3 regions of the Shewanella sp. N2AIL genome follow, and region 3 is predicted to be linked to each of the others. Evidence: predicted binding sites of a transcription regulator. Region 3 holds the regulator's gene; each other region holds the start of a gene.

Region 1 (3,285 bases), on a different contig from region 3:
GATTGGTGCCACGCGGGCTTTGACGCCATTGAGTCGCTCGATACGAGTATCCAGCGCTTTACGAGCTAAGACTAATCTGTCATCTAAAATACGATAAAATTCAGCTTCATCGCCCTTCGCTTCCAAGGCAATCCGCGGCAAGTTTAAGCTCACTACTCCGAGATTATTGCGCCCTTCATGCACGAGCTCGCCATTTTCCTCGTAGGTGCCTAAAAAGCTGCGGCAACCCATTGGAGTTTTAAATGAACCTGTGACTTTCTCGACTTGCTCGTAATTGAGAATGTCGGGATACATGCGCATAGTTGCGCATTTGAGTGCCATCTGTTTGACATCGTAATTGCAATCGCCAGTCTTGTGATTAATGCCATCGCGAATCGCAAACACTAACTTAGGGAAAACTGCCGTCTTGCGATTTTTACCTAATCCCGCCATCCGTACTTTCAGCATAGATTGCTGAATTAAGCGGGATTCCCATGATGTGCCTAAACCAAAGCCAAAGGTAACGAACGGTGTTTGGCCATTGGCGGTATGCAAGGTATTAACCTCATATTCCAAAGACTGAAATGCATCGTGACATTCTTTTTCAGTTTGCGCCGTGGCAAAGGCTTTGGCGTCGGTGATCTGCCAATTCAGGGCGATTTGGTAGTGCTTGTCGTAGCTCTTAGCGACAAATGGCGCCAACACTTCGTCGATGCGATTGATGGTCGTGCCGCCATAAATATGGCTCGCCACTTGGGCAATGATCTGTGCGGTGACGGCTGTCGCCGTTGAGATAGACTTAGGAGTTTCGATTTCAGCATTGCCCATTTTAAAGCCATGGGTCAACATGCCGGCCAAATCAATCAGCATGCAGTTAAACATCGGGAAAAATGGCGAGTAATCTAAGTCGTGGTAGTGGATCTCCCCCGCTTCATGGGCAGCAACCACATCCTTTGGCAAGATATGACTCTTGGCATAATGTTTAGCGACTATGCCTGCGAGCAAATCCCGCTGAGTTGGGATAACTTTCGAATCTTTATTGGCATTTTCATTGAGTAAAGCCGCATTGCTTTGCTCGACTAAACCACGGATTTCGAGGTTTAGTTTACTGGTCGCTTCACGGCACACATCTCGGTCGTGACGGTATTCGATATAAACCCGCGCCAAGGACTTATACGGCCCTTCCATCAGTAAATTCTCAACCGCATCCTGCAGATGATGGATATCGACTTCGGTTAAGGTCGCGACGCTTTGACTGATACACGCTGCCACTGTCGCTGCATAGTCGCCATCCTCTATTCCAACTGAGTTTGCAGCGGCATTCACTGCATCCCGTATCCTTGTTTCATCAAAAGGTGTGCGGCAACCATCACGCTTAATTACGACTGGCATTGTTCAGTTCCTCTCCATCTCGCCTAAAAATTAACACTACATCTAGTGATTTTAAAAGCATAAAACACAATATGTAGAGCATTAGGCTACAACGACGGTGAGGCGTCCATGATCCAGATCATAGTTTTTAGGATGAAATAAAAGAACAAACCAGAACTGCAGCTAGGCCCAATTATCTGAAAATTGCGCCTTGACCTGCTGATTAAACCCAGCTAGTTGATGCCTGAAATCCGTGATGATCAGGCTCCATAACTCAAGATTAACGCTTCGCGAGTGCAAGATAACTACTGAGTTGGCCTGATGCCGACTGATGCGAGCCCATAGACGAAGCGAGTTGCATCATAGATTTAAGCCCCTGCCATTGCTGTTTTTGGGCATCCGTTAGCGGTGGCTCAGAATTTAAATAATCCGTTAATTGGCCAAGGACTTTGGTGGCTTTTTGGGCGAGCACTGGCGACTGAGCATCATCCATATTGGTCAAAACGTTTTTCGCATCGACCAAAGTATTAATCAGGGGGTTATTCGGTGATTTTTTGGCTAATGATTTGAGCTCATCATCTAAGAAATCTTGCAGCGACTGCTTACTCGGCGTGGTTGTGCTCGGAACTGTAATACCGTTTTTTGATAAACGGTCGAGTTGCACGTCCGATAAAATGCCGTCTCTTTGTAAACGTGACACTAATGCGGGAATATCGGCGACACCAAATTTGCCATCAGCAAAAAAATCCTTTGCCATCGACTGAATTTTCTGTGCACGTTGCGCCCGTGGCGACAGCGCTATCTCATCGGCTTTACCCGCGTCGGGTTTAGCGGCATCCGTCTGAGTTTTCTTGGTCTCAGTGGTCGCATCGGTTTTAGCCGTACTCGTCTTTTGGCTATTGGCACCATAGGCATCGGCGATACTGGTACTGCTGCGATTAAGATTGAAGGCATTTAAAATAGAATTCATCGTCAAAAATTCGGCGTCTAAGACTCAATGACGGTTTTAAAGCAAAAACTAAGCCAATCAAGTATTAATCTATGCAGAGCCTGAATTCTCGGGTAGCGAACAGCACCCGTAGGTTTATCTCTAGGACTGTAAATCTTCAATAAGGGCAAGACATTGCCGCCTCAGTAAATCGAGTGCCTCGGCATCCATCTGCACTTTATTTAGCAAGGTTTGCTTTAAGGCTAGGGCTTCATGCTTAATCGCCTCTCCCTGAGCAGTCAGAGTGATCAATTTTTTCCGCTCATCTTCAACGCAGGCCAAACGCGTGATCAAGCCTTTTACCTCTAACCGCTTAACAATAGGCGTTAGCGTCCCCATATCGAGCTTAGTCGCCGCCGATAGCTGGGTTTGACTACAGCCATTTTGACGCCAAAGGGTTTGCATCACCAGATATTGAGGAAAAGTTAACTCGTATGCCTCGAGTAAAGGCCGATAAGCGCGCACTAAGGCATTGCTCGCAGAATATAACGCGAAGCACACATTATCAGATAAACACAGTGCATCACTTGGCGCTAGGCTTTGTGACTCTGGGTTTTGTAGCTCTGGGTTTTGACTCTGCTCTGTAGATCCGAGCTCTGGGTGAGATAAACAATTTTGCACGTTTAAGCGCCTGTCATTCAAACATAGCGCTATCTTATCCGATCCGCCCCATCGCATCTAGTTTGCGCGCAAAGTATTTGCATTGTGTCATGAAGCCACGTACAGTTGACGCAGTTAGTTTGCGCACAAACAAAAGGTTAATTTTTTATGAATAGCACTATTACCGAAACCCGTGAAATCCATTTAGCCAGTCGCCCTGAAGGCATGCCTACGGCAGAGAACTTTACTTTAGTAAATCAATCCTTAGCACCGCTCGCCGATGGCCAAGTGTTGATTAAAAACCTGTGGATGTCGGTCGACCCTTATATGCGTGGCCGCATGGTAGA
Region 2 (3,285 bases), on a different contig from region 3:
TCGATCTCGACGGCACCTTAGCCGATACCGCGCCGGATCTGGTGCAAGCCCTCAATTTAAGTCTTCAGGACGTCGGCATCGCCGCGCAGCCGTTAGCGGCCATGCGCTACGCCGCATCCCACGGCAGTTTTGCCTTAGTCGATGCGGCGATACCCAATGCGGCGGATGATCTTCGTACTCAAGTTCAACAAGGGCTGCTCGCCCACTATCAGCGCATTAATGGCGATCACTGTGCGCTATTCACGGGCATTGCAGCATTACTCGACTGGCTCGAATTAACTCACCTGCCGTTTGGGGTGATCACCAACAAGCCAGCCCGCTTTACCCGTCCCTTATTGCGAAAACTGAATTTACACTTACGTATGCCCGTTATCATTAGTGGCGATTCGACCAAACACCCAAAACCCCACACAGCACCTATGTTGTTAGGGGCTCAGCAACTGAACTGCGCTCCAGAGCACATTTTGTATCTTGGGGATGCCGAGCGGGATTTGTTAGCAGCTAAGGCGGCGGGCATGTTAGGCGGCGTTGCCCTATGGGGTTATCTGGGTGTCAACGACAAGCCATCGCAGTGGCCAGCTCACGCACACTTTGTCAGCCCAACTGAGTTACATCAGGCATTAGTCGAAGCATTTGCCTAGAAAAACTCGCCAATAAAACGGCTAAAAAACTTCACAATGACACTCAAAGATAAACCTTTTGCTAAAGCCACTATGCAGATGCACATAAGTGTGTTTGCCTAATTTTTACCTGCGAATAAAATCAGGCGGCGAAAGGTCGGCGGATAAAAGATCGGCACTTGTGCGCGATCGCGATCTAAAGAAAAGATCGCCTAAAAATCCCCCATGAGTGCGACACACTAACCTGAAATTGAGCTTCAAGGTTAGTCGTTACTAACGCGAAAGCTTATCCTCAACTTATCCACAAGATGTCCCCTGAATTCAGACTTGCAAATAGGGGCAAACCTCACTATCTTGTATCCCAGATAATTTAAAACACCATATCTTGTGTATAGGTAGCAATCAGACACACTAAAAGCTCGCCGCTTAATTGACTCGTTTTCAACCAGTCAGCAGTATTTAAGGGACGGTTATTGATTGTTTTACAAGGATACGTACGGTGAACTTGCTCACCTAAATAGATATAAGAACCAAGGCCTATCTCCAAATGAATAGCACTATGACAGTCACAAAACGCTGTGGCGATCGTGAGAATATCGATCTCGAAAAAATACACCGCGTAATTACTTGGGCAGCCAAGGGATTAAAAAACGTTTCTGTTTCTGAAGTTGAACTTCGCTCGCACCTACAGTTTTTCGATGGCATCCCAACCGAAGCCATCCATGAAACCATTATCAAAGCGGCGGCGGATTTAATTTCTCCAGAATCACCGGACTATCAGTTCCTCGCCGCCCGTTTAGCGGTGTTTCATTTGCGTAAGAAGGCCTTCGGTCAATTCGAGCCGCCAGCACTGTATACTCACGTGACTAAGTTAGTTGAGCTTGGCAAGTATGACATGCACATTCTGCAGGATTACAGCCGCGAAGAACTCGACGTGATGGATACCTATATCGACCATTGGCGCGATATGGACTTCTCTTACGCAGCGGTAAAGCAGCTTGAAGGCAAATATTTAGTTCAAAACCGTGTGACACACGAAATCTACGAGAGCGCGCAGTTCCTCTACATTTTGGTCGCGGCATGTTTGTTTGCCCGTTATCCAAAAGAGACGCGCCTGAAATACGTTAAAGATTTCTATGACGCGGTATCAACTTTTAAACTGTCGCTGCCAACGCCAATTATGGCCGGTGTGCGCACCCCAACGCGTCAGTTTAGCTCTTGCGTACTGATCGAATGTGGTGACAGCTTAGATTCCATCAACGCGACCGCTTCGTCTATCGTGAAATACGTCAGCCAACGTGCGGGTATCGGTATTAACGCCGGTCGTATTCGCGCCTTAGGTAGCCCAATCCGTGGTGGTGAAGCCTTCCACACAGGTTGTTTACCTTTCTATAAGTATTTCCAAACCGCAGTGAAGTCGTGTTCTCAAGGCGGCGTGCGTGGCGGTGCTGCGACCCTGTTCTACCCTATTTGGCACTTAGAAGTCGAATCTCTGCTGGTATTGAAAAATAACCGCGGCGTCGAAGACAACCGTATCCGTCATTTAGACTACGGTGTGCAGCTGAACAAAGTCATGTATCAACGTCTGATCAAAGGCGAAAACATCAGCCTGTTTAGCCCATCTGACGTACCTGGCTTATATGATGCTTTCTTTGAAGATCAAAACGAATTCGAACGTTTATATGTGCAATATGAGCAAGACAGCAGCATTCGTAAGAAAACCATAAAGGCAGTTGAGCTGTTTTCACTGATGATGCAAGAACGCGCTTCAACCGGCCGTATCTACATTCAGAACGTGGATCACTGCAACACCCATAGCCCGTTCGATTCTAAAGTCGCGCCGATCAGACAATCTAACCTGTGTCTTGAAATCGCCCTGCCGACAAAACCATTGAACAACATCGATGATCCTAATGGTGAAATCGCGCTTTGTACGCTGTCAGCACTCAACTTAGGTTCAATCAAAGAATTATCTGATATTGAGCCATTAGCCGACCTCGCGGTACGCGCACTGGATAATCTGCTGGATTATCAAGATTATCCTATCAAGGCAGCACAACTTGCCTCGATGAATCGCCGTACCTTAGGTATAGGCGTAATTAACTTCGCTAACTACTTAGCGAAAAATGGCATGAAGTATTCCGATGGCAGCGCGAACGATCTGACCCACAGAACCTTTGAAGCCATTCAGTTTTATTTACTGAAAGCCTCGATGAACTTAGCCAAAGAGCAAGGTGCGTGTCCGTTATTCCACGAGACCACGTATGCTCAAGGTATTTTGCCAATCGATACTTATAAACGTGACCTAGATAAAATTTGTGCCGAACCATTGCACTTAGACTGGGAATCACTGCGTAGCGATATCAAGCAATATGGCCTGCGTAACTCGACGCTGTCGGCATTAATGCCATCAGAAACCTCGTCGCAAATCTCCAATGCGACCAATGGTATCGAGCCACCACGTGGTCTTATCAGCGTGAAATCGAGCAAAGACGGTCAGCTAAAACAAGTTGTACCAGATTTCGATACGCTGAAAGATAGCTATGAATTGCTATGGAAAATGCCAAGTAATGACGGTTACTTACAGCTAGTGGGTATCATGCAGAAGTTCGTTGACCAAGCGATTTCGGCCAACACTAACTACGATCCTTCTCGTTTTGAAGGC
Region 3 (3,285 bases):
AGTTTGCGCAGGGTGCCAACGGCTTCAATAATCCCAGTAAACATGGTTAACTCACTTAATTAATTAAAGAAGTATCAAGCATAACGCTCAAGATTAAACGGGTATCTGGCCCTAATTTGCGCTCATCGACCAACATTAATGCAGGAATTTGCGCCATGGTTTGATAATCGGGTAGCTGCAATAGATTACGCCCTTGCCCACCGAGGATTTTCATCGCTTGGTACAGCACTAATTCATCGGCCAGCCCCTGCGCTAAAAAAGCGCCCGCTAAGGTTGCACCCGCTTCCACCAGCACGTGATTACAACTTTGGCCTAAATAGCTTAATAGTTCAGGTAAGGATACGCGACCTGCAATAGCAGGTAACACGAGGCAACTCACATGGGAGGGCAATTGTGCTTGAAACTCTGCGGGATAAGCCACGGTCGAGACCAAGATTATCGGCGATACGATAGCCAAACAGGCAGCCGATAACGGCAAACGGGCGCGACTGTCGAGTATCACTCTTAATGGCTGCAGTAATTGCGCCTCGGTTACGCTGTCTTTTATGCCGCCAAGTTCTTGATATCGCACATTGAGTGAGGGATCGTCAGCCAGTATGGTTTCAATCCCAGTGACCAAAGCGCAGGAACGTAAGCGTAAGCGCTGCACGTCGCGGCGAGATTCAGGCCCGGTAATCCATTTAGACACACCGTTAGACAGCGCGGTTTTACCGTCGAGACTCGCAGCCAATTTGACTGTAACTCTGGGTAAACCCGATTCCATGCGCTTCATAAAGCCTAAATTCAAGGCATAGGCTTCATCGCGATGTAATCCCACATCCACTTCAATGCCTGCGTCGCGCAGCATTTGAATACCGCGACCACCCACTTGCGGATTAGGATCTTCCACCGCCACCACCACACGCTTAACGCCAATATTGATCAGTGCCAAGGCGCAGGGCGGCGTGCGGCCATAATGGCTGCAGGGCTCTAGGGTGACATAGGCCGTTGCGCCACGGGCGTGTTCGCCAGCCATGCGTAGCGCATGCACTTCGGCGTGGGGCTCACCCGCTTTTTGATGATATCCTTCGCCGACAATCTGATTATCTTTAACGATAACGCAGCCCACACTGGGATTGGGCCTCGTGGTGTAAAAGCCTTTACGCGCCAATTGAATCGCGCGGCTCATCATTTGGGTATCGAGTACGGACCAACTTATGTTCAAGCTCATGTTCAACCCTGTTGTTAAAGGTTTCGGCTTTCACCAGTCTTGTAAATCTGTGTTTAAAACCTGTCTTGCAGAAGCTATTAATCAAAAGCCTCTTTTAAAGCTAGCGCAACCAGAAGACTGAACGACAGGCCACAAAAATCGAATAACTACTTTTGCAGTTTAGCGATGGCTTCACCAAATTCAGACACATCTTCAAAGGCGCGGTACACAGAAGCAAAACGTATGTAGGCGACTTTATCGAGACTCATCAATTGCTCCATCATCAAGTTACCGACCATTTCTGAGAGCACTTCCCGCTCGCCAGTGGCGCGCAGGGTCGATTTGATTTTGCTAAGCGCTTGCTCGATTTCATCCATAGACACGGGGCGTTTTTCAACGGCGCGCAACATGCCACCTTGGAGTTTTTCTTCATCGAAGGGTTGGCGTGAACCATCGCGCTTAATCACCCTAGGCATGACTAACTCGGCGCCTTCGAAGGTGGTAAATCTTTCATGGCATTCGGTGCATTCTCGGCGACGGCGCACTTGATGGCCTTCCGCCACTAATCGAGAATCGATGACTTTAGTATCTGTCGCGCTGCAAAATGGACAATGCATTGAGCCTCCTGCCAGTGAATGCGAGTAAAGCGTTAATGGCTTTACCTGTTAAATCTCAGCCAAACGCAATGGATTTAAGCCTAAGATTTTACCAATAAAAATGGCCGCTTGATGCGGCCATGGGATTTTATCCTATTTATGGGCTGAGGTTAACTACCTGATGTTAAGTACCTGATGTAAGTAACTGATGCAAGTACCTAGTCAGCAAGCGATCACTCTCAGCCTGTCATCTACTTAGCGTAGATGCGTCAGCAAATTAGCCGTAAACAGGGAAACGTGCACATAGTGCCAATACTTGGCCCTTCACACGCTCAATCACAGCAGGATTGCTTGCATCATCAAGGATGTCACAAATCCAGCCAGTCAGCTCTTTCGATTCCGCTTCTTTAAAGCCGCGGCGCGTAATGGCTGGCGTACCGATACGCACACCTGAGGTCACAAAAGGTGAACGTGGATCGTTTGGTACTGAGTTTTTGTTCACGGTAATGTTAGCGCTACCTAAGGCGGCATCGGCTTCTTTACCCGTTAAGTCACGACCAATCAGGTCAACTAACATTAAGTGGTTGCTGGTTCCGCCAGAGACGATTTTGTAACCGCGCTCAAGGAACACTTCAACCATAGCTTTAGCGTTGTTAACCACTTGCTGTTGGTACACTTTAAATTCTGGCTCTAGGGCTTCTTTGAACGCAACCGCTTTACCGGCGATAACGTGCATTAATGGGCCGCCTTGACCGCCAGGGAATACCGCTGAATTCAACTTCTTGTACAAGTCTTCATCGTCAGCAGCAGACAGGATCACGCCACCACGAGGACCGGCTAAAGTTTTGTGGGTCGTTGACGTCACAACGTGCGCGTGTGGAACTGGGTTTGGATAAACGCCAGCAGCAATAAGACCGGCAACGTGCGCCATATCGACAAATAGGTAAGCACCTATTTTGTCAGCAATTTCACGCATTTTTGCCCAGTCAACGATACCTGAATAGGCAGAGAAACCGCCGATCATCATCTTAGGCTTATGTTCTACGGCCAGACGTTCCATTTCGTCGTAGTCAATTTTACCTGACTCGTCGATACCGTAAGGAATGATATTGTACAGTTTGCCAGAGAAGTTAACGGGTGAACCGTGGGTCAAGTGACCACCGTGGGCTAAGTTCATGCCCAGTACGGTATCGCCAGGTTTTAACAATGCCATGTAAACAGCGCTGTTTGCCTGTGAACCTGAATGAGGTTGTACGTTAGCGTAAGTTGCGCCAAACAATTCTTTAGCACGTTCAATCGCTAAGGTTTCAACTACGTCCACATACTCACAACCACCGTAGTAACGCTTGCCTGGATAGCCTTCAGCGTACTTATTGGTTAACTGTGAACCTTGCGCTTCCATCACGCGTGGACTGGTGTAGTTTTCAGAAGCAATCAGCTCAATATGCTCTTCTTGACGCAGAGTTTCATTCTGAATTGCCTTAAACAGTTCCGGATCAT

The links. Region 3 encodes NrdR, which represses ribonucleotide reductase genes. Its sites were predicted from a motif close to AAACACNANATNTNGTGTTT; they were not measured.
Region 1: a site for NrdR is predicted at 1,403-1,422, ahead of nrdD (anaerobic ribonucleoside-triphosphate reductase). Genes of this name have one in related genera too.
Region 2: a site for NrdR is predicted at 994-1,013, ahead of nrdA (class 1a ribonucleoside-diphosphate reductase subunit alpha). Genes of this name have one in related genera too.

Annotation. Positions count from the first base shown of each region.
Region 1 is NZ_JALBYT010000014.1:33,307-36,591, forward strand. It holds gene nrdD (anaerobic ribonucleoside-triphosphate reductase) at 1-1,371, opposite strand, end outside; gene MO387_RS10235 (hypothetical protein) at 1,631-2,320, opposite strand; gene MO387_RS10240 (MarR family transcriptional regulator) at 2,441-2,959, opposite strand; gene MO387_RS10245 (NADP-dependent oxidoreductase) at 3,107-3,285, shown strand, end outside.
Region 2 is NZ_JALBYT010000018.1:65,140-68,424, reverse strand. It holds gene MO387_RS12180 (HAD-IA family hydrolase) at 1-641, shown strand, start outside; gene nrdA (class 1a ribonucleoside-diphosphate reductase subunit alpha) at 1,168-3,285, shown strand, end outside.
Region 3 is NZ_JALBYT010000002.1:168,893-172,177, reverse strand. It holds gene MO387_RS02455 (riboflavin synthase) at 1-44, opposite strand, end outside; gene ribD (bifunctional diaminohydroxyphosphoribosylaminopyrimidine deaminase/5-amino-6-(5-phosphoribosylamino)uracil reductase RibD) at 56-1,210, opposite strand; gene nrdR (transcriptional regulator NrdR) at 1,357-1,806, opposite strand; gene glyA (serine hydroxymethyltransferase) at 2,063-3,285, opposite strand, start outside.